One region of the Geminocystis sp. genome, then DNA from elsewhere that is predicted to be linked to it. Evidence: predicted binding sites of a transcription regulator. Region 1 holds the regulator's gene; each other region holds the start of a gene.

The links. Region 1 encodes HrcA, which represses chaperone genes, less so after heat shock. Its sites were predicted from a motif close to TTAGCACTCNNANNNTNNGAGTGCTAA; they were not measured.
Region 2: a site for HrcA is predicted at 6,902-6,928, ahead of groES (co-chaperone GroES). Genes of this name have one in related genera too.
Region 3: a site for HrcA is predicted at 1,884-1,910, ahead of groL (chaperonin GroEL). Genes of this name have one in related genera too.

The regions. Positions count from the first base shown of each region.
Region 1 is NZ_JBGSUU010000064.1:32,072-42,977, reverse strand. It holds gene ACEW8E_RS06605 (ABC transporter permease) at 1-253, shown strand, start outside; gene ACEW8E_RS06600 (sensor histidine kinase) at 301-1,575, shown strand; gene rplU (50S ribosomal protein L21) at 1,824-2,201, shown strand; gene rpmA (50S ribosomal protein L27) at 2,255-2,530, shown strand; gene ACEW8E_RS06585 (SulP family inorganic anion transporter) at 2,586-4,277, opposite strand; gene ACEW8E_RS06580 (DNA-formamidopyrimidine glycosylase) at 4,572-5,411, opposite strand; gene ACEW8E_RS06575 (photosystem I reaction center subunit IV) at 5,446-5,676, opposite strand; gene hrcA (heat-inducible transcriptional repressor HrcA) at 5,776-6,855, opposite strand; gene ACEW8E_RS06565 (DNA cytosine methyltransferase) at 7,130-8,197, opposite strand; gene ACEW8E_RS06560 (DNA cytosine methyltransferase) at 8,280-9,524, opposite strand; gene ACEW8E_RS06555 (rhomboid family intramembrane serine protease) at 9,677-10,261, opposite strand; gene ACEW8E_RS06550 (GNAT family N-acetyltransferase) at 10,273-10,734, opposite strand; gene grxC (glutaredoxin 3) at 10,903-10,906, shown strand, end outside.
Region 2 is NZ_JBGSUU010000128.1:338-11,243, reverse strand. It holds tRNA gene ACEW8E_RS16080 (tRNA-Asn) at 34-105, opposite strand; gene ACEW8E_RS16075 (TetR/AcrR family transcriptional regulator) at 442-1,089, opposite strand; gene ACEW8E_RS16070 (HlyD family efflux transporter periplasmic adaptor subunit) at 1,341-2,615, shown strand; gene devC (ABC transporter permease DevC) at 2,678-3,853, shown strand; gene ACEW8E_RS16060 (DevA family ABC transporter ATP-binding protein) at 3,901-4,599, shown strand; gene groL (chaperonin GroEL) at 4,756-6,381, opposite strand; gene groES (co-chaperone GroES) at 6,544-6,855, opposite strand; gene ACEW8E_RS16045 (hypothetical protein) at 7,242-7,433, opposite strand; gene hisF (imidazole glycerol phosphate synthase subunit HisF) at 7,523-8,290, opposite strand; tRNA gene ACEW8E_RS16035 (tRNA-Ser) at 8,398-8,487, opposite strand; gene ACEW8E_RS16030 (YcjF family protein) at 8,917-10,533, shown strand; gene ACEW8E_RS16025 (hypothetical protein) at 10,625-10,897, opposite strand.
Region 3 is NZ_JBGSUU010000009.1:2,901-13,806, reverse strand. It holds gene gcvT (glycine cleavage system aminomethyltransferase GcvT) at 1-169, shown strand, start outside; gene ACEW8E_RS00525 (MEKHLA domain-containing protein) at 377-847, shown strand; gene ACEW8E_RS00520 (lysophospholipid acyltransferase family protein) at 890-1,708, shown strand; gene groL (chaperonin GroEL) at 1,947-3,620, shown strand; gene aqpZ (aquaporin Z) at 3,772-4,518, opposite strand; gene ACEW8E_RS00505 (NAD-dependent epimerase) at 4,623-5,594, opposite strand; gene ACEW8E_RS00500 (Uma2 family endonuclease) at 5,782-6,366, opposite strand; gene ACEW8E_RS00495 (glycosyltransferase family 2 protein) at 6,373-7,230, opposite strand; gene ald (alanine dehydrogenase) at 7,413-8,504, shown strand; gene ACEW8E_RS00485 (ArsJ-associated glyceraldehyde-3-phosphate dehydrogenase) at 8,939-9,940, shown strand; gene arsJ (organoarsenical effux MFS transporter ArsJ) at 10,039-10,906, shown strand, end outside.

The DNA of each region.
Region 1 (10,906 bases):
GTATATAATGGGACACTTAAGTAGAGATCTGTTACAATTAGGTAAAATCACTGAGAATCCGAGTATTGAAAAAATAACTAAAATTCTGTTTTTAATCTTACCCGATTTAGCTCGATTAAACTTAAAAAATGAAGCTGTTTACAATATTTTACCTAACACGGGGGAATTAATTAGTAGCTTAATCTATGCAATCTTGTATATCATATTATTATTAAGCATTACTATTTTTATCTTTTCTCGCCGACAATTCTAACAGTTGTTTATTGCCTTTTATTTTTATCTAATAAAACTCCGTTTAATATGCAAAACAACCTTATTTTCAACAAGATTAATTATAGAAAAATTAATGATAATTTGCTTTCTTTATTAGAAACTTCTGACAATATTGATTATTTTTGTCAATGTTGCGATGAAATGTTATCTGAATACTTGAAGCTAAATATTTTTATTATTATTGATACAGTTATAGATAAATTTGAAGAAATAAAGGTTGTTTATAGTAAAGAAAATAACACCCCATATCAAGAATATTTACATAAGATTTATAATCAGCTTATTGCATCTCGAGAAAAATGTTTAAATAATGATAATTTAAAAAGAGAAAATAATTTTTTAAATAGTCAAGATCAAAAGTATGATCAAATAAATTATATCGATATTTTACCTTTAAATTTTAAAAAAAAAGCCTTAGGTTATTTATTATTAGAAGTAGAAATTTTTGATTATTCAGAAATTGAAGTAAAAAAAGTCTTAAATATAATAACCCAATATTTAGCTATTTATTTATATCAAATATCCATAGAAAATAAAGAAAAAGACTTACAAAAAGAAGAAGAAAAACTAAAAAAAAGTAAAGAAAATCAAAGTAAATATTTATCTTATATGAATCATGAATTAAGAACCCCTCTCGTTGCTATAATAGAGTTTTCTAAAATGTTACAGCAAAAAATATATGGTGATTTAAACCCAAAACAAGATCAATATATAGATGCTATTTATCAATCAGGAAAATATTTATTAGATTTAATTAATGATTTATTAGATATATCTAAAATAGAAGCAAAAAAAGAAGATTTAGTCATTGAAAAAATATTGGTAAATGAGTTATGCGAATCATCTTTAGCTTTAATAAAAACCAAAGCTGACGAGGAAAATTTACAATTAATATTAACTATAGCTAATGATGTAAAATATTGTTATGTAGATCAACGTCGCATCAAACAAGTATTATTAAATTTACTCTCTAATGCGGTAAAATTTACCGAAGTTGGTTCAATTACTTTAGATGTAAAACAAGAAAATAACTATTTAAAATTTAATATTATTGATACGGGTATTGGTATTAATTTAAAATATCAACAACAATTATTTCAACCTTTTTTTCAATTAAATACTCCCTTACATCGTCACCATCGAGGCACAGGTTTAGGTTTAGTTATTGCTAGAGAATTAGCAAGACTTCACGGAGGAGATATTACCCTTATTTCAGAAGAGAATAAAGGTAGTTGTTTTACGTTATCTCTACCTATTTTAGATCCTAATTCAAAAATTATTTCCATTAATGAATCTTTTTAATACCCACTAATTCAGATGTTATTTAATAGGTATCAGGTATTTGTTATGGAGAAAGCTAATCTTAACTGGGGTTGCTGAAAAAAAATACAATGAGACAAAACAAAACCTTAGCTATTGACATAGTTTAAACTGTCATGATAGAATTAACGGTTGTGTCTTAAATCTTGTTCGGATCAGGTAAGACATTATATAAAGCAGAAAAATAAAAGTCTGCTACCTGTACGGCAGTAAATAAAAAGGAAATTAATATGACTTATGCGGTAATTGAAATCTGCGGTAAACAAGTTAAAGTTGAGCCGGGTAGATTTTATGATTTAGATAAAATTGATGTAGAGTTAGACGGTGAATTAGTGATTGATAAAGTATTATTAATTCACCATGAAGATCAAATTCATATTGGACAACCTTACGTTGAAGGTGCTACTGTAGGTAGTACTGTTATTGGTCATCGTCGGGGTAAAAAGGTTATCGTTTATAAAATGCAACCTAAAAAGAAAACCCGTAAAAAAAGAGGGCATAGACAGGAATTAAGCCGTTTATTGATTAAATCTATCAGTTTAGGTGATAATGTCTTAGCTGAAAAAGAAATTGACATCAAAGAAGCTGAAGTTACCCTTGAGGCTTAAGATTAAGCACAATAGATTAACAAATAAAAGAAATTTACTAGGAGTATAATTTAATGGCACATAAGAAGGGTACAGGTAGTACAAGAAACGGGAGAGATTCTAATTCTAAGCGCTTAGGCGTTAAACGTTACGGTGGTGAAACTGTTAAAGCTGGTAATATTTTAGTTCGTCAACGTGGTACTAAAATCTATCCAGGTAATAATGTTGGTATCGGTAAAGATGACACTCTTTTTGCCCTTGTAGAAGGAATTGTCACTTTTGAATATAAAACCGCTAGTCGTAAAAAAGTCAGTGTTTATCCTGTAGTTGCTCAAACTGAAGTAGCTTAAATAATAGAAGATAGTAGATAGTTGATGATTCTTACTATCTACTATCTTCTATCTCCTAATTATTATTAACGGTTAATCCTGCATTATAGTCTTGGCTTTCTTTTTCTCTGACAATAGTTAAACCTTCTTGTAAAGCCATCAGTTTGTCATTCATCCAATGATATTCAGGAATCAAACCTACAATACCTAATTTTTCAAGACGATTTTTAACTTTCCCCGTTGCACCTACCACAATAACATCATGAGTATTCTCTACAGCTTCTCTAATGGCATTTTCTAAGGCTAGAGAAGATGTTACTCCTAATAAAGGTACTTCTGTTAAATCAATAATCAAAACATCATAATTGGCGATCGCATTATGTTCTCTGGAGATGGCTTTAGCAACACCAAAAATCATAGGGCCACTTAAGTGGAAGTATAACACACGACCTGCGGCTAAGTCTAGGACTTGTTTTTCTTCAGAATTAAGAATAATTTGATCATCTGCTGTGCTAATAATTTTAACGGATTTAGATCGCAACTCCGATAATTTATCAATAGTTAAAACGTTAGCGATAAAGACACCTACACCAACGGCAACCATCAAATCAACAAAAACCGTAAGAATAATTACCCCGTAAACAATGGCGGCGGCTTTCCATGAAATTTTATGAACTCGTTTGAGAAAACCCCAGTCCATAATATTAATACCCACTTTAAAAGCGATACCAGCTAAGACAGCTAAAGGAATACTAGAAGTTAAAGGTGCTGCCCATACTACCACCACAAATAAAACGATGGCACGAGTTAAACCAGATAATGCTGTGGTTGCACCAGTTTGAATATTAACCACTGTGCCCATAGTAGCACCTGCACCAGCAATCCCACCAAATAAACCAGAGAATAAATTACCTAAACCTTGCCCAATTAACTCTTTATTAGAATCATGCTCCGTACGAGTTAAACTATCAGCAACCACAGAAGTTAATAAAGCATCAATACAGCCTAACATTCCTAAAACTAACGCATTAAATACCATCGTGCGTAGTTGACTAGGTTCAAAAGTAGGTATTTGTAAAGCGGGTAAACCAGTGGGAATTTCTCCAATACGACGAATATCAGCGTCTCCAAAAAACACTATAGATGCTACAGTACAACCAACTAAGGCTAATAACTGAGGTGGGACAATACGCTTATATTTAGAAGGTACAGCATAAAGAATAACTACTGTTACCACCGCCAAAACAGTTTCCAGAGGATTAATATTAGACAGCAAATTCGGAATATTTTGAATTGTACCTATAACACCACCTTTAGGATTAGCTTGACCTAAAAAAGGTGCAATTTGCAAGATAACTAGGATTAAACCGATACCCGTCATAAACCCTGAAATAACGGTATAGGGCATCATAGTAACGTATTTACCCAACTTTAAAAAGCCGAATAAAATTTGAAATAATCCTGCCATCATCACTACGGTAAAAGCTACAGCCATGCCATTTTCTGGATTAGTAGCGATGGCATTAGCAATTATCGCCGTCATTACCACCGTCATAGGTCCTGTAGGCTCTGAGATTAAAGTAGGAGTACCACCAAATAAAGCGGCGAAAAACCCCACTAATACTGCACCCCATAAACCAGCAGATGCACCAGCACCAGAAGCGATACCAAAGGCTAAAGCCATGGGCAAAGCGATGACGGCGGCGGTTAAACCACCAAATACATCCCCTTGAATATTGCGAAAATTTATTTTATTTGTTATCTGCACTTAGGTTTTCCTCTTTAATTGAAATAATTAATTATCAGTAGAGTCTATCATAGAAAAAACTCAATATTTTTTTAAATATAAATAGAAAAAAGTCTATATTGAATATGATAAGGTATCGGCGTAAGAATGAAAAGTCAGTAATCTTGATATTTTTAAATAATTTAGATAACTTTTTTTTAACAATTTCATGAAAACATCTGAGTTCAATCTATTAGAAATTGTTAATAGTTCACTCAGATAAGAATTAATTAAAAAATATCTAAAACCCAATACTCAATTTTTCCCAGAAGTCTATTATTTATTTTTTATTTGGCATTGAGGACAAAAATGACTTGATCTTCCACCAATTTTTATCTTTTCAATTAATGTGTCACAAACTCGACAAGGTTGATTTTTCCGCCCATAAACTAACGCAATTCCGCCATAATTACCGTTGACTCCTGTTATTTGTAAAAAATCACTAAAAGTTGTCCCTCCAGATGCGATCGCCTTTTGTAAGATCGTAATAATAGCTAATCTGAGGGCGGAAATTTGAGAAAATGTTAAATCACAGCCAAGAGTAAGAGGATAAATATTAGATTGAAAAAGAGCTTCATCTGCGTAAATATTTCCGATTCCAGCGACTAAACTTTGGTCAAGTAAAATAGTTTTAATGAAGCGACGACTTTTACTTAACTTTGATTGTAAATAAGAATTAGAAAAATCAGCCGAAAAAGGTTCATAACCTAATTTTTGTAAACCCGTAATAATATTTTCTGGGGAATCATCATCGGGAATAAACCAAACTTTACCAAAAGTTCTGGTATCTACGAAACGTAATTCTTGATTATCAGGAAAAAAGAAACGAATACGGGTATGTTTATGTAAAGGAGTATCTTGAGTTAGCCATAGTAATTGCCCTGTCATGCGTAAATGTATCCCAAGCCAACCACGAGATAATTCAGCTAATAAATATTTACCTCGTCGATGCCATGTGATAATTTTTCGTGACTTAATGGCTTCGATAAATGTAGAGTCAAGATCTGGATAAGCTAAAGTGCGAGATAATAAAACTTGTGCACCAATAAAAGTGAGTTCGGAGGTTGCCTTATTTAGCCCCCGACACACTGTTTCTACTTCAGGTAATTCAGGCATAAATTGAGCCCTATCAGATTTACATTAAACTAGATTATTTTTTCGCAACAGGGGCGGAAACTTCTTCTAATTCATGTTCAGCAAAATTGTTAGTATTAACACCACCGGGGCTACCACTGAAACCGTTATAGTTGACGGTATCAAAACGAACGATTACAGGATAAATGATCCCGCTTTTATCAACACTAGCAACAGTTCCTACTTCTCTGAACCAGTAGGATTCTTTGCGTAAAATTCTTACTTTTGAACCACGTTGAATTGCCATAAGTTAAATTATTCTTGTGAAAATGACCATTAAATAACAGATTACTACTTGTTTGTCTCCATTACATCAATTTTATTTTAAGTTTTATTAAGTTATTTGTTATAAAGTCTGTGATAAATAATTTGCTGTGGATTGAACTAGGGCTATGGTTTCTTCGTAAGCCATGCGAGTAGGTCCAATAATACCTACACTTCCTGCTGGGTATTCTCCTTGATAATAATAAGCAGAAATGAGACTACAAAACTGCATTGATTCTAAAGGATTTTCCGAGCCGATACGAATATTTACTTCCGAGGAAGAATGATCAATATCAGTAACATTAAAAACTAAAGGTAAAAGCTGATCTTGTTCTTTTTCTAACAAATTTAATAATATTTTTACCTGTTCTATATGAGAAAATTCAGGTTGTTGTACTAATTTAGAAAATCCTTGTATGAGAATAGGAGTAGCATTAGAAAGACGATAATTTGTTTTTATTTTTGTTAATAAATTATTGATAAAATCAGCATAAATATAAAAATCTTCGTTTAATTCACTCCAATCTAAATTACTAATTTTAGTAATGAATTCTCCTTTAAGTTTATGATTTAAAAAATTAGATAAAATTTCTAGCTCACGATCAATAACGTCATTAAAATTATCATCATGAGGAATTTTTAATTGATTAGTTTCCAGTAAAATTGATTCTGTTTGATAATTATCAATAACCATAACTAACATAATTTTATCATCAGCAACTCTTAAAAGCTGTAAATGATATAAGATATTACTAGCAATTTGAGGTAAAGTAATTAAAGCAATACAACCACTTAAATCAGCTAAAATATTAGTAATTTTTTGAAATAAAATTTCATAACGACCATAACTATTTTTGATAGAAGAATCTACAAATTTATTAAAAGGAAATTTAACCGAATTTTTTATATTGATTAATTGATCAACATAAGCACGATAGCCAGAATCAGAAGGAATTCTACCCGCAGAAGTATAAGGTTGGTATAGAAAACCTGCTTTTTCTAATTTTCCTAATACATTACGAATAGTTGCAGAACTAATAGTAAAATCATATTCATTAATCAGAGTTTTTGAGCCAACAGGTTCAGCCGTAGCGATATAATGCTTTACGGTTGCTTGTAAAATTTTTTGATGGCGTTCATTGAGCGTAATTTGAACAGTCATCTTATAATATATACGTTAAAAAAATTAATCAAAATTTAATATTCTGATAAATAGTATAGCAATGAATAATGAAGAATCTTTCAAGTTATTAATTATTAGGTTAAATTTACCTTAGGTGATTTTCAGAAATAAAAATACCAGATAATTGACAAGGTGGAATAAAAAGATGGAGTTACAGATAAGGAGTAAAGAATTGAGTAAAAAGTAATTACCACATCATAAATTGACACCAGATCAAAAATCGGTTATCAAGATGAACAATTACCTAAACCAACTACGATGAACCAAGTATTGAATCGAATGGGCTACCGTAATCTAATAAAGACATTTGTTTTGGTTTGAATAAATATTTTAAAGTATAATCTGTATTAAATAATTGTTTTTCTACCTGTTTAGCTATTTCTTCAACCATAGGAATAACGATAGAATTTCCCACTCGATTATAAAGTTTTCCTTTACTACCAATTAATTTAAAATCATCAGGAAAACCCATTAAACGATAACATTCTTTTAAGGTTAATTTTCTCACTTTTCCCTTGTGTAAAATATAATATCTTCCAGCGGATTCTTGAGAAGATAATGTGGGATGAGTACCTTGAGATGAGTAAATTCTGTTTGGTTGTTTATGTACTCTTGATAAATGTTTTGTGTTAGGGCGAATACCATTAATTCTGATATTTTTATTACGATAACCTGCAAAAATTAACCCTGAAACTTGTTGTTTAGGATTTTTAATTAAGGTATATTCATCTTCTTTTAAATACTCAAATTCTTCGCTATCATCTTCTAAAATATCTTTTAATTTTGTTTGCTTAACTGTATTTAATTTATTAAAATCAAATTCAATATCTCCTAAATAACCAATAATTATAGTACGTTCTCTATTTTGTGGTACACCAAAATCAATGGCATTTAATAAAGCCCAATTTGTTGTATAACCAAGATTATTTAAGGTGTTTAAAATAGTGTTTAATGTCTTACCTTGATCATGATTTTTAAAGTGCTTTACATTTTCTAAAACTACTACTTTTGGCTTATGATATTCAAGTATTTTAGCAATATCAAAAAATAATGTTCCTCTAATATCGTTAAAACCCTTTTTTTCTCCTGCAATGCTAAAAGGTTGACAAGGAAAACCCCCAAGTAAAATGTCAAAATTAGGAATAGTTTTTATATTTATTTCTCGTATATCTCCAAAAGGTAATTCTCCAAAATTATTAAAATATATTTCTCTAGGGTGGGCATCAATTTCAGAACTAAATATACATTGAAAACCAACTTTTTCAAAACCTAATCTAAATCCTCCAATTCCTGCAAATAAATCAATAAATTTATAAATCATTAATTTTATTTTTGTTCACAAATATATTTATTTTTTTGATTATAAAGATTATTTTTTGTTGATATAACATCATCATATTTACTCATAATAAATTCATTTCTAATCTTTTTCTTTTTGGGATTATATTATTAGAAATATTCCAATAATTAGACGCTTTATCCATATTATATTCCATAAATTTTGGCTCAACTTTTTCTAATTTTGTTACTTCTAATTGGTTAATATCTACTTCTAAAACCTTAATTATTTCATCTCCAATAGCTTTAGCTAACATAGGAATAACTGCATTACCAATTTCTCGAAAACCATGCCAAATCGTCTCATGAAATAAAAACCAATCAGGAAAAGTGTGTAATCGTGCTGCCTCTCTTACTGTAATACATCTAGGCTGACTGTAGTGAATGGGACGAGCTGCTGTATATGCACCTTTATCTCTAGCAGTTCCAGCCCTTAACGTATTACATAATCCTGTAGGTGAAAGTTTTAAAAAGCGACTGGTTTTTTCTATATTTCCTTGGGGTGTTGACAGAAAACGCTCTATAGATTTATCTGTATGATTAGAACCTACATGATTATAGATAAAATGATCTCGTTGTCGATGATGACAGAATTTATAGATACCTTGAGAATTTAAAGCAAAATTAGATCTAAATCCTGAATAATCCAGTTTTTTTGAGTTTATACCTTTATTTTCACCGATAAACGCTGGAATTGAACTTAAATCGGCGATCGCACTCTCTACATTATTAAACTCTTGAATTTCGAGGGGATAATTAACGGGTTTGACATCATTTCGGCTACCCATAAGAATTAAACGTTTTCGTTTTTGAGGAGCACCAAAAAGACTAGCATCAAGGATTTTAAAAGGTTTAGCGATGCGATAACCAATATTTTCAAATTCTGTAATTAATTCTGCCAAAAATTGTTGATGTTTTCCCACTGCAATTCCGGGTACATTTTCAAAGATAAAATATTTCGGTTTTAAGTCTTTTATTACTCTAAAATATTCAAAAACTAAAGAATTACGAGGATCATCTAATTGTCTTTTTCCCATCAAAGAAAAACCTTGACAGGGAGGACCACCTGCGATTAAATCAATATCATTATCAACTTTTTTTTGTTTAAGAATATCTTTTAAATAATCAGTTTTTAAGTTATTTATATCTTCACAAATAGTTGAAGTGTAGGGAAAATTAAGATGATGAATTAAGGCATGAATTGCATCAAATTCTACCGCCACAGTAACATCAAATCCAGACGCTTCTAAACCTAAAGACATTCCACCACATCCAGAAAATAAATCAATCGCTATAGGTCTTTTCATCAATTATACTGAGGAGAATTTAACTGTTATTTAACTTTAAGTGTTTTCCACGAGGGTTGGTGATAGAAATCAGTAAACGACTAGGTGTCGTAATCAAAATGACCAGTTCAGGTAGCACTTAATGGATGTCATCTTTTTGACATTTTATGATATATTTAGACGCTTTTTTCTCTTGCAATCAATTTTGCTGCCCAAATTCCTCCTAAAAAACCAAATAAATGAGCTAACCATGATATATGAGGATTAGAAGGTAATACACCCCAAATCATTCCACCATAAAGGAAAAAGACTAATAATGATATAGCAATAGAGCGTGTATTTTTTTGAAAATAACTTCGCATGATCAAAAAGCCAAAATAACCGAAAATAACGCCACTTGCACCTACGGTAATAGAGTTTGTTTGGGCGAATAACCAGACACCAATACCACTAACTAAAATTGAGCATAAACTCACTATATAAAAATCACTGGTTTCTTGCAACATTACTAACCAACCCAACACCGCAAACGGTAGTGTATTCGCTATTAAATGAGGAAAATCTGCATGAAGAAAAGGCGCTAATATTATTCCTCTCAATCCTACAACACTTCTTGGTATAATACCAAAGTAATCTAAGCGATCGCCAAAAAACATTTGGTTAACAATTTCGATAATCCAAAAGATAGCGATAAAAATACCAATAATAGTAAATTGAGTTTTTAATTCTTTAGCTAATCCTTTCATTTTTTGGTTACTCATGAGTTATTATCCTAGGAAGTTATTTTTTCCATTTTATAGCGCTCAAAAGAAACATCTCCATAAAAAACTGTTTCCATTTCTAAAATAGTAAAACCACAGCGAGAAAAAACAGGTTGAGAGAAAAAACTAGCCTCAGTGTAAAATTTTTTCACGGCTTGTGTGATACCAATATCTAAAACATAACATAATAATTTTGTGCCGTAACCTTGACGAGTAAAATGAGGATGAATATAGAAAGAGGCAATATAGCCATTATTTTTTAAACCGCAAAAACCAATAATTTCGTCATTTTCAATTAATAAATAAGTATTAGCATCAAAGATAAAATCATGAAACTTACTAATATTATCAGGTGCTGATGACCAAGCCATAACTTGTGAAGGAGAATATAAACTAGGGGCAAGTTTTGTGACAGTATAAGAATAAATATGTCTTAAAGTATCAAAATCTTTTTCTACAGCTAAACGAAACATAGAAGAATAAAATTTGTTTAAAGTGTTAGCTATCAATAATCAGCTTTGGCGGTATAGTAACAAATATACATTTAATCTTGAATCTTTAATTATTCATCAATAATTTGGAATTGGTAGATTATAGTTTACAATACTTAACAATAACTTCTTTTTATTATTAATAATTATATGA
Region 2 (10,906 bases), on a different contig from region 1:
TTATTATTACAATAATCTATGATTTTTTTAAAACTCCCCGAGTAGGATTCGAACCTACGACCAATCGGTTAACAGCCGACCGCTCTACCACTGAGCTATCGAGGATTGCTCACATTCAATTATTATAGCGAAGGTAAAAAAAAAAAGCAAGATTATTTTAATTTTTTTGAAATTTAGATCTATGCTTAAGAGAGTAAGTTAATAAGTTTGTTATGTTACTGGAGTTTGGACAAAAGAAAGTAAATTAGTTTATTAATTACTATAAGACGATATGAAATATTTTAAAAATAAAACTTTAAATAGTTTTTGTTCCTTCTTACCTATACAACTCATATATGTTTGCCAACTTAGGGATTTTTACGAAAAATTAAGGGTTTTGAGATTTCTCCACAAGCTCCATGGGGATAAATTTCCGTTGTTAGTGAGTTAATAATACTCTAGTTATTTTTTTTGCTGACAATCAATAAGATTAACTAAAGTGTCAATCATTCTTTCATAGTCAAAAGGCATAACATCGTTTCCTCCCAAAATTTCCTGTAAAATGATAAAGTTACCTAGTGAACCAATAATAATCCTTGCGGTAGCTTCACTATCTCTAATGACTAACTGTGTTTGATGGTTTAAATAATTGCTAAGAAGATCAACGGTAGGTTGCACAAGTTCAATGATATGAATTCTTGCTAACTCAGGAAAACGCCCAGATTCCCCAATCATTAACCTTAAAAAATCTAGTAAATTACGATTACTGCTAATGGTGAGATAAAGTTCCTGCATTAAACTTTTAAGAACTATTTTTGGATCATCGTTACTAGTTTCTAATAATTTTGGTGTTAATACATCATTAAATCTTTTTTTCACTAATTCATTAAATAAAGCAATAAACAATCCTTCTTTGTCTTGAAAATAACTATACAGGGTTGCTTTAGAAACACCTGCAGTAGAAGCAATACTATTCATACTGGTGGCGGCATAACCATTGCTTAAAAATTCCTCCATAGCCGCCTTTAATATCACTTCTGCTTTTTCATTTGATTTCATTTTTTGTTTATCCATTTTCAAACTTCCACTTCTAGTGACAATTTCCATCATTTTGTTTACTTTTTTGGGTTAAACCATGTTTAATATCAAGTGCAGACGATCAGTTATAAAAATATTATGTCTTCAACTTGGCATAAATCTGGGATTTACCCCCCAATAATCTCAAACTGTTATTCTGCTTTTTTTTGATAAATATATTTTTCCTAAGTTATCAAGTATTTTTACCACTTGACAAATTAAACTAAACGGTTTAGTATGAAAATATATCATAAAACTAAACGGTTTAGTCTAAGGATAAAATAATGTTGACGAAAATCAAAAATAAATCAAGCCCTCTACTTTTAATTGGCGTTTCAGTCTTAGGGATTGTGGCAATAGGGGTGAGTAATTTTGGGGATAAATTTACCGCTCAAACCAAAGTAAGTCAAGAAGAAGAAGTGATAGCAGTAAAAACAGTAACGGCACTGGGTAGAATTGAACCCCAAGGGGAAGTTATCCACATCAGCGCCCCTAGCCCTAGTTTAAATAGTCGCATTGATGAGTTATTGGTAAAGGAGGGGGATATGGTGGAGGCAGGGCAAATTATGGCGGTACCGGATCAAAATGCCCTCGCTTTGCGTAACCTTGCTGAAGCGGAAGAAAAAGTTAAATTAAACCAAGCAAAATTAGCTCAAATAAAAGCTGGAGCGCAGGAAGGGGAGATCACGCAAGTGGAAGCCACTATCGCTAAATTAGAAGCCGAGTTGAGGGGAACAACCGTCACTAATCGAGCGAAAATAGCCCGTTTAGAGGCTCAATTAGCAGGAGACAAAAAAGAGAAAAAAGCGATTATATCGAGGTTAGAGAGCGAATTAGCTAACTATCAAGAAGAATTAAGACGATATACGTTCCTTGCGGAGAAGGGCGCTGTTTCTCAGTCCACCCTTGATTCACGGCGTCTTGATGTGCAGACTACTACAAAAAAAATATTAGAAGCGGAAGCATCTTTAGCAAAATCCATCGGTATTACTGACCAAGAAATTAAGGAAACGGAATCCAATGCTCAACAAACAAAAGAAAGTTTCCTCAAGCAAATTGAAGCCATGAAAGGGAATTTAGATCAAGTTACGGAAATTCGTGGGGTGGATGTAGCGGTGATTGAAGCGGAATTGCAACAAGCTAAAGCCTCTGTGGCAAAAGCTCAAGCAGAATTGGATTTAACTTATGTCAAAACTCCTCAAAGTGGTCAAGTTTTAGAAATTTTAACTCAACAGGGGGAAGCTATTTCTAGTCAAGGCATTATGGAAATTGGGCAAACTGACACTATGTATGTGGTAGCAGAAATCTATGAAACTGACATCGATAAAATTAATCTCGGTCAAACGGTGAATATTTCTAGTCCAGCTTTATCGCAAAGTTTGAAGGGAATTGTAGCTAATATTGGCTTACAGGTGAAACGTCAAGATGTAATTAATAGTGATCCTTCCGCTAATATCGATAATCGTATTATTGAAGTCAAAGTTGAGTTAGACAAAAAATCCAGCGATATGGTTAAGGGGTTAACTAATTTGGCAGTAACTGCCCAATTTATTTTGTAAGTATAAACGTTCCATGGAACGTCCCTAGGTCAACATTTAACCGTAAATCTTATTTATTAGCCATGAAAAAATTTGTCAAGTTTTTAAAAAATCGTACACCATTGGGATGGTTACAACTATCTCACGATCCAGCCAGACTTTTAACGGCAATATCAGGCATTGCTTTTGCTGATATTTTAATTTTTATGCAATTAGGCTTTTTAAATTCTTTGTACGATAGTAGCGTTTTGTTTCATCAAACCCTCGATACGGATTTAGTGATGACGAATCCCCAAGCGCTTCATTTGGGAGAATTAGCCACTTTTCCTGACATTAGATTATATCAAGCGATGGATATTACTGGAGTGACATCAACTCAAAGGGTTTATGTTAATTCTTTACGGTGGAAAAATCCCCAAACTAATGATAAAAATTCTATCATGGTGATTGGTCTTGATCTCAATTCTCCAGCTACAACTATTTCCGAAGTTTATGAAAATATTGATTCTTTAAGATTACCTGATACTTTTCTTTTTGATCGCACTTCACGGGGTGAATATGCCCACATTGTCACTGATTTTGAGCAAGGAAAAATCATCCGTACGGAAATTGAAAAACGAACTATTACCGTTAAAGGCTTGTTTAAGATGGGCGCTTCTTTTGGTGCTGATGCTACTTTGATTGGCAGTGATCAAAATTTTCTGCGTCTTTTTCCTCGCCGAGATGCTGGTAGCGTGAGTCTTGGTTTAATTAACGTGTCTGGGGATGTGGATCAGGTTAAAAATAATCTTAATCATTATTTTCGATTGCTTCAAGATGTGGAAGTGATGACGAAGGAAGAATTTATGGCGAAAGAGAAAACTTATTGGGGGCAAAATCGCCCGGCTGGGGTGGTGTTTATTTTCGGGATGGTGATGGGTTTTGTGGTGGGTTTGGTGATTGTTTATCAGATTTTGTCCACTGATGTTAATGATCATTTGACTGAATATGCCACTTTTAAGGCTATGGGTTTTAGTAATTCTTATTTATTAATGATTGTTTTTGAGGAAGCGATTATTTTGGCGATCGCTGGATTTTTGCCGGGGATGACTATTGCTGTGGGTTTATATGCTATGGCACGTCGCGCCACTTCTTTACCTATTTATATGACTCTATTGCGGATTATGGGTGTTTTTCTTACTACGGTGGTTATGTGTATCGTGTCGGGTGCTATTGCTACTCGTAAGTTACAATCTGCTGATCCTGCTGATATTTTTTAGGTTAAAACTATTTTCTGTAACCACTAAACCACTTTTTGACCATAACTATGAAATCAACGACAGAAGATCAAAATCAAGTTATTGTTATTAGTCATTTGAATCATTATTTTGGTCAAGGACAAATTAAACAACAGGTTTTATTTGATATTAATTTACAAGTCAAGTCAGGGGAAATTGTCTTAATGACAGGACCTTCTGGATCGGGTAAAACTACCCTGTTAACTCTGATTGGTGCTTTACGATCACCTCATGACGGGAGTGTGAAAATTTTAGGGAAAGAGTTATGGGGTGCTTCATCACAGGAATTAGTAGAAGCGAGAAAAAGTAATGGTTATATTTTTCAAGCTCATAATCTCCATCGTAGTTTAACCGCAATGCAAAATGTGGCGATGGGGTTAGAAGTTCACGGTAATTTTGATAAGACAACAATTCATGAAAAATCTATGGCGATGTTAGAGGAAGTGGGGTTATCAGAACGGATGTCCTATTATCCTGACAGTCTTTCGGGTGGGCAAAAACAACGAGTTGCTATTGCAAGGGCGCTGGTTTCTCGTCCTTCTTTGGTGTTGGCTGATGAACCAACGGCGGCTCTTGATAGTAAATCTGGTCGGGATGTGGTGGATTTGATGCAAAAATTAGCACGAGAACAAAAAACCACCATTATTTTAGTAACTCATGATAGTCGCATTTTAGATATTGCTGATCGTATTGTTTCTCTGGAAGATGGGCGCTTGATTAAGGGTTGAGAAATTCAGCACCCTTCACCGTTTACCTATTTTTTGACTATCTTATTAATTATTTGATCTTAAATAATGTCATGGGTTAAATCGAGGAATATTTATAACAATCAACAAAAAAAAGGTGTGCATTGCCCACCCTACAGCTATTTATTTAACTTGATTTTAGTAATCAAAGTCACCACCACCAGCAGGAGCGGCAGCTTTGTCTTTCTCAGGTTTATCAACGATGATACACTCGGTAGTTAATACCATACCAGCGATAGATGCTGCATTTTGAATGGCAGAACGAGTTACTTTAGCAGGATCAACGATACCAGCTTCAAACATATCTACATAGACGTTATTAGAAGCATCATAACCAGTGTTAAAATCTTTTTCTTTAACTCTTTCGGCTACCACTGCACCGTTTTGACCAGCGTTTTCAGCAATACGTTTTAGAGGCGCATTTAAAGCACGAGCAACGATTAAAGCACCCGTTAACTGTTCAGCAGAAAGATTAGCTTTAGCCCATTCTTCTAATTCAGGAGCTAAATGAGCGTAGGTAGTACCACCACCGGGTACGATACCTTCTTCTACTGCCGCTTTAGTTGCGTTAATAGCATCTTCTAAACGTAGCTTACGATCTTTCATTTCGGTTTCGGTAGCTGCACCTACTTTAATAACTGCAACACCACCACTTAATTTAGCGAGACGCTCTTGTAATTTTTCTTTATCGTAAGAAGAATCAGACTCATCAATTTGACGACGAATTTGATCACAACGGGTTTTAACCTCTTTTTCATTACCTTCAGCTACGATAGTAGTGCTATCTTTGGTAATAGTGATACGACGAGCAGTACCTAATTGATCTACAGTAGTAGTGTCAAGTCTTAATCCTGCATCTTCACTGATCATTTGTCCACCAGTTAAGATAGCTAAATCTTCTAACATTTGTTTACGGCGATCGCCAAAACCGGGAGATTTAACAGCAGCAACATTTAAAACACCACGAAGACGATTAACAACTAAAGTGGCAAGAGCTTCTTTTTCGATGTCTTCAGCGATGATGATTAAAGGTTTACCTTGACGAGCAACTTGTTCTAAAACAGGTACTAAGTCTTGAACTAAGGTGATTTTTTTATCAGTAATTAAGATGAAAGGATCTTCAAAAACTGCCTCCATACGCTCGGTATCAGTTACGAAATAAGGAGAGATATAACCCTTATCAAAACGCATACCTTCAGTGATTTCGAGTTCAGTTTCCATAGATTTGCCTTCTTCAAGAGAGATAACGCCTTCTTGTCCGACTTTATCCATCGCTTTAGCAATCATATCGCCAACTTCAGCATCGTTACCTGCAGAAATTGTACCTACTTGAGCAATCGCTTTACTATCTTCTACTTTTCTAGCATGACTTGCGATTCTTTCTACTAAATGCTCTGTAGCTTTATCAATACCACGTTTGAGAGCGATAGGATTAGCACCTGCTGCTACGTTACGTAAACCTTCTTTAACGATAGCGTGAGCTAATACAGTAGCGGTAGTTGTACCATCACCAGCAACGTCATTAGTTTTAGAAGCTGCTTGACGAATTAAAGCAACACCAGTATTCTCGATGTGATCTTCTAATTCGATTTCTTTAGCAATAGTTACACCGTCATTAACGATTTGAGGAGCGCCAAATTTTTTCTCTAAAACAACATTACGTCCTTTAGGACCAAGGGTTACAGCTACGGCTTCCGCTAAAAGATCAATTCCTTTTTCTAGCGCACGACGGGCTTCTTCGTTATAAATGATAGATTTTGCCATAATTGATTCGATTTATTTTGTTTAAGATTTGAAAATAATTGTTTGAGAAGGTTATTAACTCCTTCTATTTTTTAGAAATATTTAAGAGATTAGGTACATCAGACAAAATGAAACTTTTACGAGAAAATTATCCTTTCCTTTGCCCCTTGCCCTTTCCTTTTTCTATGAAACTACAGCGAGGATGTCTTTTTCAGAGAGTAAAACATAATCACTTGTACCAAGTTTAATATCTGTACCTGCATATTTGGAGTAAAGTACTTTATCACCAACTTTAACTTCAACAGCAATACGTTCGCCTTTGTCATTTACTTTACCATCGCCAACGGTGACAACTTCACCCATTTGAGGTTTTTCTTTAGCGTTATCAGGTAAATAAATTCCCCCAGCAGTTTTTTCTTCTGCTTCACTTACTTTAACAAATACGCGATCGCCTAAAGGTTTAACAGTTGATACATTAATAGTAATTGCAGCCATGGATTTTTAACTCCTTTTTTGATTGATAATGAGGTGATATTCGTTTTTAGCGCTCTCACCTTACGAGTGCTAATTTAACCGAAAATTCATTACCATAGCAAGTACCCCAACTGTACGGGTTTCCGAACTTTATCAAGAAATAAGATGAAAGGGAAAAACTGAGAAGAGAGAAAAAATAAAAATAAAACTGTCAAATTTATAACAATCAAAGGGATAATTAAGGCAAATAAATTGTTGGTAATGAATAGAAGAATATTCTAATTAACTCCTTTTCTGCTATCTCACAAAAATCGAATTCTCTGAAAGAAAAAGTATCATTTATTCAAAGGAAAAACCAAGACAAAATCAAAAAAAACAGAAACAGTCATCTTAAAAAAGATACACAATTAGTGAACTCTGGAAAGGTAAGACAAACAATTATTAACTAAAAAATATACTACCATCATCGCTGCTGCACATAAAGCGACTAACGTACCTGCTAACATTAAAGAAAATTCACGATGATCAAAAGCCTGTTGCATTAAATGCAACGACCATGCTACCAGTGCCACGTCAAAAATGAGAATCGGAATTAACATTTCTTCATAATTTTAAGTTTAGTTTATTTTAATACATATTCCTATCCAATATTAACTTTTATGAAGAGTTTTCCTTGAAACTTAATTAATTATTTTCTTACCACTACCTTATGTTGTTGTAAATAATCTTTAATTTCAGCAACGGTTAATTGTCCGTAATGCAACAAAGAAGCCAATAATGCAGCTTCGGCTTTTCCTTGTGTTAAGGCTTCGTAAATATGATGAGTATTTCCTGCACCCCCTGAAGCAATTACTGGTATTTCTACTTTTTCAGCGATGGCACGAGTTAAAGCTAAATCATATCCCCCTTGAGTACCGTCAGCGTCCATACTGGTAACTAATAATTCCCCAGCACCTCTTTTGGCTACTTCTTGCGCCCATTCAACAGCATCTAAACCCGTATTTTCTCTGCCACCTCTGACATAAACATCCCAGCCTTGATTATAAGGATCATTCCTTCTTCTAGCGTCAATAGCTACTACTATACACTGAGAACCAAAGCGATCGCTAGATTGATTAATAAAATCAGGATTTCTCACTGCCGTAGAATTAATACTAATTTTATCAGCTCCAGCTCGTAACAAATTTTTAACATTTTCTAAGGTTTGAATACCTCCTCCCACTGTCAAAGGAATAAAAACCTGCTCAGCCGTGCGATAAACTACGTCAATAATTGTATCTCTAGCTTCATGGGTAGCAGTAATATCTAAGAATACGAGTTCATCAGCACCAGCATCATTATAAACTTTTGCTAGTTCAACAGGATCACCAGCGTCTTTTAAATCAACAAAATTGACACCTTTAACGACTCTACCAGCGTTAACATCTAAACAAGGTAAAATTCTTTTAGCTAACATCTATCTATTTTCTGTAATTCTTCTATCAAGACTGATTATTTTATCATGAAAGAATCGAAGAAAAAAAAGATACTAAAGGACGTTAGATGAGTTACTAATCTTAAAAACGGAGAGAGAGGGATTTGAACCCTCGGTGGGGCTATAAACCCCACAACTTCTTAGCAGGAAGCCGCTTTCAACCGCTCAGCCATCTCTCCAACAGACATTTATAAATTGTAGCAAAAAATAGTTAAGTTTGGCAACCTGAATTTTTAAATTTTTAAAATATAGTTATTCAATCTTTTCCAAATTTGATATAAATTTAGACATTTTCTTCTCTTACTTGATTTGCGTCAAAAATGTATTTAACTTAAGGGAATTAGTTTTCAAGGAAAAATATACCCATCTTCTCAATAATTTCTCCTTAAAAAACCCAGCTAAAAAAGGGAGGATAGTACTGATATAATTATTGTTAGAAATCACTTTAAACATTCATTGAAATAAATAATTAGGACTTACATAAAATAACCGATCCAAATCTGGAGGAGTTTAATTGTTTTTCCCCTAAACTTGGACGATAAAAGGGGAAAATGTGTAAATTCTAATAATATCAATTGTTGATTGTCAATAGTCAATTATCAATTATTATGCCTCTATCTCGTATTATTACCATCGTTGTCGGCTTAAGTTTTATTTTTGGGTTAATGTTATGGTTAATTAGTGCTTTATCTCGTCTTTACAGCGAAATTGCGTGGACTAGTCCATTTTTAGCTAATTTTCTCGTATTTATTCTCATTGTCTTGCTCATTTGCTTTATTGCTATTTTTATCTACTATTTAGGTATTCTTCCTAATGGTAAAACTACCGCTAAAGGAAAACGTCGTCGAATTTTACCTGCCTTACCCGCAGAAAAAAATGAAATTGCCTCTAAAACTATTGAAGCAGTTAAAAAGCAAGTAGCACAAATTCATGATGAAGTTACTCAAAAAGCATTACTCGTCAAATCTCAACAAATTGAGAAGAATTTAACTACTGGTATCTTAAAAGTAGCAGTTTTTGGCACGGGTAGCGCTGGTAAAACTTCCCTCGTCAATAGCTTAATGGGTGAAATGGTAGGTAGTGTTAACGCAAGTATGGGAACAACAACTGAAGCTGTGACTCATAGTCTAAAACTTCCTCAAGGCAATCGAGAAATTTTAATTACCGATACCCCCGGCATTTTAGAAATGGGGGCAAAAGGTGAAATTAGAGAACAATTAGCACGACAATTGGCTACAGAAGCGGATTTATTACTATTCGTCTGTGATAACGATTTACGCGCCTCAGAGTTTACTCCTTTAGAGGCTTTAGCTAGTATTGGGAAGCGATCGCTGTTAATATTGAACAAGATAGACTTATACTCAGAAGAAGAACAAGAGATAATTTTAACTAATCTTAAAGAAAGAGTAAAAAATTTTATCGCCCCAGTAGATGTATTAAAAGCCTGTGCAAATCCTCAACCTGTGCAGTTTTCCGAAGATGAAATGATACAGCCAGAAGTAGAAATAACCACCGTCATCAAACGTTTAGCGGCTATTTGTCGAGCGGAAGGAGATGATTTATTAGCCGACAATATTTTATTGCAATCCCAAAGATTAGGAGAAGAAGCAAGAAAATTAATCAGTCAACAACGGGTGCGAGAAGCGGATAAAATTATTGTGCGTTATCAGTGGATTGGTGCAGGAGTGATTGCTTGTACACCTTTACCAGTGTTGGATATGTTAGCAACGGCGGCGGTAAATGCGCAAATGGTGGTAGAAATTGGACAAGTTTATGGTTGCGAATTAAATAGCGATACAGGAAAAGATTTAGCGGTATCTTTAGGTAAAACTCTTGTTAGCTTAGGAGTAGTCAAAGGTGCAGTAGAATTAATTGCTAAAGCCTTACAATTTACAGCCGCAACTTATGTTGTCGGTAAAGTTATTCAAGGTATTAGCGCCGCATATTTAACCCGTATTGCTGGTAAAAGTTTTGTGGAATATTTCAGTCAGGATCAAGATTGGGGTGACGGTGGTATAACAGAAGTAGTGCAGAGACAATTTAAACTCAGTCGTAAGGATGAATTTATCAAAGGTTTTGTACAAGATGCGATTACTAAAGTAATTGAACCCATCAAAGATACCTTAGATAATAATTTTAATGAACAAATAGAGGAAAGTAACGAAATTTATTTTGATGAAAGCGACGACTGGGGAAGTAATGATAAATCTAAAGATTATTGGTAATTTAATTAATTATTAAATCCTAATAGCTGACGGCTAATTAAACATAATTATTTCTCACGACTCATATACGATTGCTATAAGTTATTTGATTTTAACGGGTAGGTTTTTCAACACGATGAGGTTCACCAACTTCCCCACTACCAATCTTATTTTTGAGAAATTTTTCACATTGTTCTATTTCTTCATAATAATTAGCAGAAAGTTGCTCAAATTGGTCAAATTGTTGATCGAACCAAGTGGATTTGAGATTATCCCATTGACTGGCTACATTAGCCCATTCTTGACATAAAGTCTGGTGAAAATCATGTAATTGACGCAGTAAAATATCAATATTTTCTACACCTAAACGTAAATTTTTTTTCATAATAATTAA
Region 3 (10,906 bases), on a different contig from region 1:
AGTAGTCGGGCATATTACCAGTGGAACGTTATCTCCTACTTTAAATAAGGCGATCGCCCTTGGTTATGTACCGTATAATTATAGTAAAATAGGGCAGAAACTAAAGATAGAAATTAGAGAAAAATTATATCCTGCAACGATAGTTAAAAAACCATTTTACCATCGATAAAATACGATAAATGTTAAGGTAAGATCATGAGCAATAAAATATATTAAAATTGATTTTTTGATTTCTCCTTATTAAGTATTTTTGATCTAATAGTAAGATCTTAGTGTTACTAAAAAAATAAAGAAAGTCCCCATCATTGGGGATTTAGTGACAAAATATAAACAAAAAAAGTCTCCATAATTGAGGATTTAGGGGCAAAATATAAAAATGAATAATATTTGGGAAAAAGAAGAAATTATTATCTGGACACAAATTATCTTAAATAGTTATGAAAAATTACTAAAAAAACCTTTAATAACTAGGAAAAATGTTGATAAAATAACTCAGGCAAAAAAATTATTTAATGCTGATTTTGTCGTTTTATCTCATAATAATAATCTAAATCCTATCTATAATTATGGTAATAAAAAAGCCTTAGAATTATGGGAAATGGATTGGGAAACTTTAATAAAAACGCCTTCAAAAAATACAACGGAGGCTATATCACAGGAAGAAAGAGAAGCATTATTAAAAGAAGCAAATCGAAAAGGTTATATCACTAATTATGGTGGTGTTAGAGTTTCTAGCACTGGAAAAAAATACAATATAACAGACATAATTCTTTGGAATTTAACTGATAATAATAATCAATTTTGCGGACAAGCAGCCACATTTTCTCAATGGGAAAAGTTAGAATAGATAACGAATATTTGTTCATTTTCAATTCTTAATTCTCTTTTCATGGATAAAAAAGATTTTGGTTGGTCATTAACCCAAAGAGATCCTGATACAATTAAACAATTAATGCCTTTTTGGGAACTACTTTATAAATATTATTTTAGAGTAGAAACCAGTGGTTGGGAAAATATTCCCCAAGGGCAAGTTTTATTAGTGGGCTCTCATAATGGTGGTATTGCTGCCCCTGATATGGTTATGATGATGTATGATTGGTTTAAGCATTTCGGTACTGATCGTTTAGCTTACGGTTTAATGCACCCTATGGCATGGACGGCTTATCAAGGTATAACTCGTTTAGCGGCTAAAACTGGTGCTATTCGTGCTAATCCTAACATGGCCATCGCCGCTATTGAAAATAATGCTAGTGTTTTAGTCTATCCGGGAGGTGCAGAAGATGTCTTTCGTCCCTACACAGAAAGAAATCAAATAAAATTTGTTGGTAGAAAAGGCTTTATAAAATTAGCGTTGCGTTATTCCTTACCCATCGTACCCTTAATTTCTAAAGGAGCTCATGAGAGTATTTTTGTGTTAGCAGACCTATATGAGCAAGTAAAAGGGTTGAATAAACAAGGGTTATTTCCTTGGATTTTCGATCTTGATCCTCAAACTTTTCCGATATATTTAGGCTTACCTTGGGGTTTAGCAATTGGCCCTTTACCTAATATACCATTACCTGTTGCCATGACCACAAAAGTTTGTCAACCAATTTATTTTGATAGTTATGGCATTGAAGCTAGTAGAGATCGCACCTATGTTCAACAATGCTATGATTTAGTGGTGAATAAGATGCAAGAAGATTTGTCTAGCTTATATTCCTCTTAATAGACATCTCGATAAATTTAAAATTAAATCAATTCTTGTTTATAATTTGTCAATTTTAATCTACTATTCCCCGCTCCCTATTTTCTGAAGAAGTCTAATAGAAACAGTTTTTTCAACTTTGAACTATATTTTAACGAAAAATTGGAGTAAAAAATCAAAGGTGAAGATAACCGTATTAGCACTCAGACACCAAGAGCGCTAAATTGATGTATGGTGAATAAATAAAATAGAAATCTATATGTCTAAAATAGTATCATTTAGAGAAGAATCCAGAAGATCTTTAGAACAAGGTGTCAATGCTTTAGCAAATGCTGTTAAAGTAACCTTAGGTCCTAAAGGTAGAAATGTATTATTAGAAAGAAAATTTGGAGCACCTGAAATAGTAAAAGACGGTATCAGTGTTGCAAAAGAAGTAGAATTAGAAAATCCTTTGCAAAATGTTGGTGCAAGATTAGTCAGAGAAGTTGCTTCTAAAACTAAAGACATCGCAGGAGATGGTACAACAACGGCTACAGTTATCGCTCAAGCTATGGTTCATGAAGGCTTGAAAAACGTTACTGCGGGGGCAAATCCTGTGGCTTTACGTCGTGGTATCGATAAGGCTATTACCTTTTTAATCAAAGAGATTGAAGCTGTAGCCCAACCCGTACAAGGTGATGCTATTAATCAAGTAGCTACGGTATCGGCTGGAAATGATGAAGAAATCGGTGCAATGATTGCCACTGCTATGGATAAAGTCACCAAAGATGGTGTTATTACCGTGGAAGAATCTAAATCCTTAGCCACTGAATTGGAAGTCGTTGAAGGTATGCAGATTGATCGTGGTTATGTTTCTCCTTACTTTATCACCGATCAAGAAAAACAGATTGTTGAGTTTGAAAATCCTCTTATTCTCATCACCGATAAAAAAATTAGTGCCATTGCAGATTTAGTACCTGTATTGGAAAATGTAGCACGTTCAGCTCGTCCTTTATTAATTATCGCCGAAGATATTGACGGTGAAGCCTTAGCTACCCTTGTAGTCAATAAAGCCAGAGGTGTTTTAAATGTAGCCGCTATCAAAGCCCCTAGTTTTGGCGATCGCAGAAAAGCCGCTTTAGAAGATATTGCCATCTTAACAGGGGGAAGAGTAATTTCCGAAGACATCGGTTTAAGCCTAGATACGGCTACTTTAGATCATTTAGGAAAAGCTCATAAAATTACCATCGAAAAAGATAACACCATTATCGTAGCCGATGGTGGAAATAAAGGGGATATTGAGAAAAGAGTAGCTCAAATTCGTAAACAATTAGCAGAAACTGACTCTGATTATGACGCAGAAAAACTCAAAGAGCGCATTGCTAAATTAGCTGGTGGTGTAGCGGTAATTAAAGTAGGTGCAGCGACTGAAACCGAATTAAAAGAGCGTAAATTGCGCATTGAGGATGCTTTAAACGCTACTAAAGCCGCAGTGGAAGAAGGAATTGTAGCTGGTGGTGGTTCAACTTTAATTCATTTAGCGAGTAAAGTAGAAGCCTTCAAAAATACTTTAACCATTGAAGAAGAAAAAATTGGTGCGCAAATCGTCATCAAAGCTATTGAAGCACCTTTACGTCAAATCGCAACCAATGCGGGGGTAGAAGGCTCTGTAGTGGTAGAAAAAGTCAGAGAATCTGCTCTCAATATTGGTTATAATGCCTTAACAGGAGAGTATCAAGACTTAATCGCTTCTGGAATTATCGATCCTGCTAAAGTAGTACGTTCTTCTTTACAAAATGCTGCTTCCATTGCAGGAATGATTTTAACTACAGAAGCCCTTGTGGTAGAAAAACCCGAACCTGAAGCCTCCGCACCTGATATGAGTGGTATGGGTGGCATGGGCGGTATGGGTATGCCCGGTATGGGTGGCATGGGTATGCCCGGTATGATGTAATAATTAATAAGTAGGGTGGGCATCGCCCACCAAATCCCTAGTTTAGTATTATTTCATTTAGTTTATTTCAGATGAATATAATTCCTAATTTAAAGAAGTTAGCAAGTCACCCGTCAGTAAAAAAATAAAACTGATAGCTGATAGTTAAAAACTATTCTTCAATGTCTTTAGTTAGAGGAGTAGATTCAGCAAAGTAGCTATAGTATAGAAAACCAGCTAAAACAGCACCTAAAATGGGTGCAAACCAGAATAACCATAATTGCCCGATAATTTCTATATTTCCTGTGAATAAAGCTACTCCCGTACTTCTTGCAGGATTAACCGAAGTGTTTGTTACGGGGATACTGATTAAGTGAATTAAAGTTAAACCTAAACCGATGGGAATAGGTGCAAAACCTGCTGGGGCACGTCTATCCGTTGAGCCTAAAATGATAAATAAGAAGATAAAAGTTAAGACTACTTCTGTAACTAATGCCGCTAAAAGGGAATAACCACCGGGGGAGTGATTACCATAACCATTGGTAGCAAAAGGATTACTTCCGCTTAAATCAAGGCCATCTTTTCCACCACTAGCGATAATAAATAAGATTAAACCTGCTAAAATTGCTCCTATTACTTGAGCGATGATGTAAGGTAGTAATTCAGAACTAGGAAAACGTTTTCCAGCCCATAAACCAAAGGATACGGCTGGGTTAAAATGACCGCCCGAAATATGTCCTACAGCATAAGCCATTGTTAATACTGTTAAACCAAAGGCGAGGGAAACCCCCACAAAAGCGATACCAAAAGGATTACCGTCACCACCGAAATTAGCGGCTAACACGGCACTACCACAACCGCCAAAAACTAACCAAAAAGTACCGATTAATTCGGCTACATATTTTTTCATATTACTCATTTTTTGATGTTCCTCACAAAAGTTTCCTCTTAATTCCATAGAATTATAGAAGATTTATTCAAAAAGATTATTAATAAATGTTAATTTATCATCTCTAAAAATATTTAATTAGGATTATAGTAATCATAATACCAATGGACAAAATTTTGAACTCCTGCTTCGATAGGGGTATTCGGGCTAAATTGTACATCATGGATTAACTCATCGACATCGGCATAAGTAGTTAAAACATCTCCTTGTTGCATCGGTAATAATTCTTTTACGGCTAATTTACCTAAAGATTTTTCTAAAACTTCAATGAGATAAAGTAATTCCACGGGTTGATTATTCCCAATGTTATATAGTTTATGGGGTGGAATTCCAGAGGGTGTTTTTTGCATTACTTTTTCGATGCCTAAAACAATATCATCAATATAAGTAAAATCTCTTTGCATTTTGCCATAGTTAAAAACAGGGATTTTTTCTCCTTTTAAAATTGCTTTGGTGAAGAGAAATAAAGCCATATCAGGTCGTCCCCAAGGGCCATATACTGTAAAAAAGCGTAATCCCGTACAAGGAATGTTATAAAGATGACTATAAGTATAAGCCATTAGTTCATTAGATCTTTTCGTCGCTGCGTATAAACTAATGGGATAATCAACGGGGTCATTAGTACTAAAAGGAATTTTGCTATTCATGCCATAAACAGAGCTAGAAGAAGCAAATACGAGATGTTTAACGGGATTATGACGACAACCTTCTAAAATGTTCAAAAAACCCACTAAATTACTATTAATATAAGCATGGGGGTTTTCAAGGGAATAACGAACTCCTGCTTGAGCAGCTAGATTCACTACTATATCAAATTTTTCTTGTTCAAATAAATGGTTAATTTTTTCCTCATGAGTTAAATCTATGAGATGAAAGTGGAATTTATCAAATATTTCTAATTCTTTGAGACGTGCTTTTTTTAAAGATACATCATAATAATCATTAAGATTATCAATTCCCACTACAGGATGATTTTTTTGCAATAAGTATTTACATAAATGAAAACCAATAAAACCTGCCGCACCAGTAACTAATATTTTATTCAAGAAAAAATCAACACTCACAATTTTACTTTTATACAATGATGAAAATATAACTCAGATTTTACACTTCCTGTAAAGATACTAAAAAAAAGAGAATAGACTATATAAAATTGACTTTAATTGTATTGAAATTTATTTTATCAGTTTTATTTATTAAGTATTTTTCTAAATCATCAAAATATAAATTATATTAATTTGATGTATCAAACTTAATTCGATGATAGAGATTTGTAAAAGATATACTATAGTCAACGGTTTTTAGACAAAGATGATTATCTTCTCCTTCTGTGGCTTTAAATAACCATTGTTGATCATCTTGTTTCACGAATTGTTCAAGATAATAACTAGATTGAGAAATTAAGATATATTCTTGTAAGGTAGGTAAAGAACGGTAAAATCTAAATTTATTATTACGATCATAATGTTGTGTGGAAGATGATAAAATTTCGATGATAATTTTAGGATTTGTGACGATAGTAGAATTATTTGATTCGTAACTAGGCTCACCTTCAATAATCATAATATCAGGATAAGTATAAATTTGATATTCAGGAATCGATAGTTTAACATCATTCATATAAATATCATAATCTTGATCGTTAATAGTTAAAGGAAAAGGTCGACAAAAATTAAGAGCTAATTTATTGTGATTTGTTGTACCTCCTGCCATAGGGATAATTTCTCCGTTAAGATATTCATTTTTAGTTTCTGATATTTCTTCTAACTGCAAATATTCTTTAGAAGTATAGTATTTTGAGTCAATTTGGGCGATCATAATTTTCTATGGTTGTGTTAATCGAGATTGACGTTTTAATTCATAAATTTTAGCATCCACTAGAAAGCGATACCAAAATCCTTGTAAAAAGTGAAACATCATACCTTCGATGCCGTCTAAAAATCCTAAACCAATGGTATAACGTAATAACCAATAAATAAATGCTCTTAAAAATAAGGGAGATTTGACATATAAATTTTTTTTAACCCATCTTCGTTGAGATGCTTGAGAAGTTTGACTATTGTCTAAAATATTTTGTTGATTTTCTTCTGCTTTTTCCATAGCTAACATATCTTTTACTTCTCTATCAGCATAACTATTATGTTTATTTACCCAAAAACTTAAACCTTTTTGATTTTCGTCAATAATATCGTTTTGTAAATCCACAATTTCCCCTTCTGAGAGAATAATATGCTCATCCATCCATCTTTGTTCACAAATACCATTACCATTACGCCAAATTCTCAGTAACCAAGTCGGATAATAACCACCGTGACGAATCCAACGCCCCATAAAAAATACTCTTCTTTTCATTTGATAACCGCCAATATTTTTCGGGGTTAAGGGTAATTTCTCTTTTATTTCTGTCACTAATTCTGGGGTTAATCGCTCATCTGCATCTAATCTCATAATCCAAGGGGTTGTAATGGGTAAGTTTTTTAAACCCCAATTAAGTTGTTGTGCATAATTTTCCCACGGATGATTAAATACTTGACAATTATATTCTTTGGCTATTTCAACAGTGCGATCGCTGCTCCCTGAGTCAATAATAAAAATTTCTGCGTCTAATTTTTGTAAACTTGATAAAGAAGTATGTAAATTAGCTTCTTCGTTATAGGTAAGAATAATGACTGATAATTCCATGATGAAAGTTACGCAATTTTAGTTAAAAAATGAGATTCTTTTTATTTTCTACTATATAGCTACACCTTGAATAATTTTTCTACTTTATATATATAATATTTTAGTCTTATGTAAAAATCGAAAAGAATTACTATAAAGCATTTATAATTTAATATTGATCAAAGATTCTCACGAAAATTAAAATGAAAATTGGTGTCCCTAAAGAAATTAAAGATCAAGAATTTCGGGTTGGTTTAACTCCAGCGAGTATAAGAGTTTTAACCCAACAAAACCATCAAGTATTTATGGAAGAAAATGCTGGAATTGCTTCTGGTTTTAGCAACGAAGATTATCAAAAAGTAGGGGCAACTATTGTTGATACTCAAACCGCATGGCATCAAGAGTTAATTATTAAAGTCAAAGAGCCTCTTTCTTCTGAGTACAAATATATTAATCAAGAACAAATATTATTTACTTACCTTCATTTAGCTGCAGATCGTAGTTTAACAGAGTTTCTTCTTAAAAGTGGTGTAACAGCGATCGCTTATGAAACAGTACAATTAGCTGACGGCAGATTACCTCTTTTGACTCCTATGAGTATTATTGCAGGAAAACTAGCCGTACAAATAGGTGCAAGATATTTAGAAAAACAACAAGGAGGCAAAGGGGTATTATTAGGGGGAATAGCAGGGGTTGAGCAAGGAAATGTGGTTATTTTGGGAGGAGGAATCGTTGGCACGGAAGCAGCTAAAATTGCTGTGGGTATGGGAGCAAAAGTTACTATTCTTGATGTGAGTATTGATAGATTAGCTTACTTAGAAACCCTTTTCGGATCTAGAGTTGAGCTATTATATAGTAACTCTCAACATATAGCTCAAGCAGTGATTAAAGCCGATTTATTAATTGGTGCGGTATTAATTACAGGGAAAAAAGCTCCTATTCTCGTATCAAGGGAATTAGTCAAAAAAATGTCTGAAGGTTCGGTGATTATGGATGTAGCTGTAGATCAAGGTGGTTGTATTGAAACTTTACGCACAACTTCCCATAGTCAACCTAGTTATATAGAAGAAGGGGTAATTCATTTAGGTATTCCTAACCTTCCAGGCGCAGTACCTTGGACAGCTACACAAGCATTAAATAATAATACTTTACCTTATGTTCTCAAATTAGCTAATCAAGGAATTGGGGCGTTAAAACAAGATGCCAGTTTAGCACTAGGGTTAAATATACAATCTCATCATTTAGTACATCCAGCCGTACAACAGGTTTTCCCTGATATGGCGATCGCCCATTAATACTCAGCTCTTGCATCCTATTTCCATTAACTGGTGACGGTTGGGCAAAAGGGCAAGGGGCAAAGGGCAAAGGGATTAAAATTGACTCAAACTATACTAAAATTGATTTTTTTACTTTTGCTTATTAAGTATTTTTGATCTAGTGCAAGATCTCAGCATTAACCATAAGAGAATTGATGTGCTCACCTTTAACTATTAAGTATTAATGTAAGTCATGCAAGATCTGAGTTTAATCTGTTATTAATTATCTTAACCAAATCTTAAACCAACTTTTCTTGATTTGAAGATAAAATATTATTAGAAATAAGTTGTAAATAAATTAGAAAAAACCTTAACTAATGGTCTTTGACTGGTGTTTATCTAAAACATTTAAGGATATTTTTAAACAACAACTTTTATTGTTATATTAACTCATCAAAAAAAAGTTTATTTATATGCGTGTTGGCATTAACGGTTTTGGAAGAATCGGCAGATTAGCATTTCGGGCTGGTTGGAATAATCCTGATATAGAATTTGTACATATTAACGAGATTAAAGGCGGTGTAGCTACAGCAGCCCATTTATTAGAGTTTGATTCTGTGCATGGGCGTTGGCACAAAGATATTACCGTTAAAGAAGATAAATTTATTCTTGACGGAAAAACTGTTACTTTTAGCGAATATTCTGCACCGCAAGAAGTGCCTTGGAAAGATTTAGGAGTAGATTTAGTTATCGAATCTTCAGGTAAATTCCGCACTCCTGAGACTTTAAACCCTTATTTTGAGCATGGTGTTAAAAAAGTTGTGGTTGCTGCTCCAGTAAAGGAAAAAGCCCTTAATATTGTGGTAGGTGTTAATGATCATCTTTACAACCCCGAAAAACATCATCTCTTAACGGCAGCTTCTTGTACTACTAACTGTTTAGCACCTGTCGTTAAAGTTATTCATGAGGGATTAGGCATTAAACACGGCGTTATCACTACTATTCATGATGTGACTAATACGCAAATTGTTGTCGATGCACCCCATAAAGACTTACGCAGAGCTAGATCTTGTATTCAATCTTTAGTCCCCACAACTACAGGTTCGGCAACGGCGATCGCCATGATTTACCCAGAGTTACAAGGAAAATTAAACGGCATAGCAGTAAGAGTGCCAATGTTAAACGCTTCTTTAACAGATTGTGTGTTTGAAGTTAACCGTAAAACCAGTGTAGAAGAAGTTAATAGTTTATTGAAAAAAGCCTCCGAAGGGGAATTAAAAGATATTTTAGGCTATGAAGAACGTCCTTTAGTTTCAATAGATTACAAAGACGATCCAAGATCCTCAATTATTGATGCCCTTTCAACCATGGTAATCAACGAAACTCAGGTAAAAATTTTAGCGTGGTATGACAACGAATGGGGTTATTCTAATCGCCTCGTGGAATTAGTTATTAAGATAGCAAATTCATTTTAGCCTCCCTGCCCTCAATGTGGGATAAAAAATCGAAAAAGTCCCCATACTTGGGGATTTAGGGGCTTATAGAGACAATTATCAAATTATAAATAAAATTTATGGATAAAAATTTACGCAATTATGCCTTAGTTACCTCTGCTTATTGGGGTTACACTATCACCGATGGTGCATTAAGAATGCTCGTTTTATTGCATTTTAATAAACTTGGTTTTACCCCTATTGAAATCGCTTTTCTATTCTTATTTTACGAAATTTTTGGCATTATTACTAACTTTTTAGGCGGTTGGATTGGCTCTCAATTTGGGTTAAGATTAACTCTTTATGGTGGTATCTTTTTACAAATTTTTGCCCTCGTTATGTTAGGAGTAATTAACTTTGAATGGGCAACTTGGTTTCAAGTTTTATATGTCATGACTTCCCAAGCATTTTCAGGAGTTGCTAAAGATTTAACGAAGATGAGTTCTAAAAGTGCCGTACGTTTAGTTGTACCAAAAGAGCAAGAATCAAAACTCTTTAAATGGGTTGCTATCCTTACTGGCTCAAAGAATGCGTTAAAAGGTTTAGGCTTTTTTGTCGGTGCTGCTTTATTAGAATTTTTCGGTTTTAAAAATGCTTTATTTATTCAAGCCTCAGTTTTATTTGTCATCTTTTTAACTGGTAAATTCTTACCGAAAAACTTAGGTAAAATTAAAGCAAAAATTAAATTTAAGCAGTTATTTTCTAAGAGTAAAGCTATCAATATTTTATCCTTAGCTCGATTTTTCTTATTCGGTGCAAGAGATATTTGGTTTGTGGTTGCGTTACCCGTTTTTCTACGCACAAATTTAGGTTGGAGTTTTATAAATGTGGGCACTTATATGGCTTGTTGGGTTATCGGTTACGGTATCATTCAATCTTTTTCTCCCACAATTTTAAGACAAAATCAGGAGGGAAAAGCACCCCAAGCGCGCACTATTCAAATTTGGA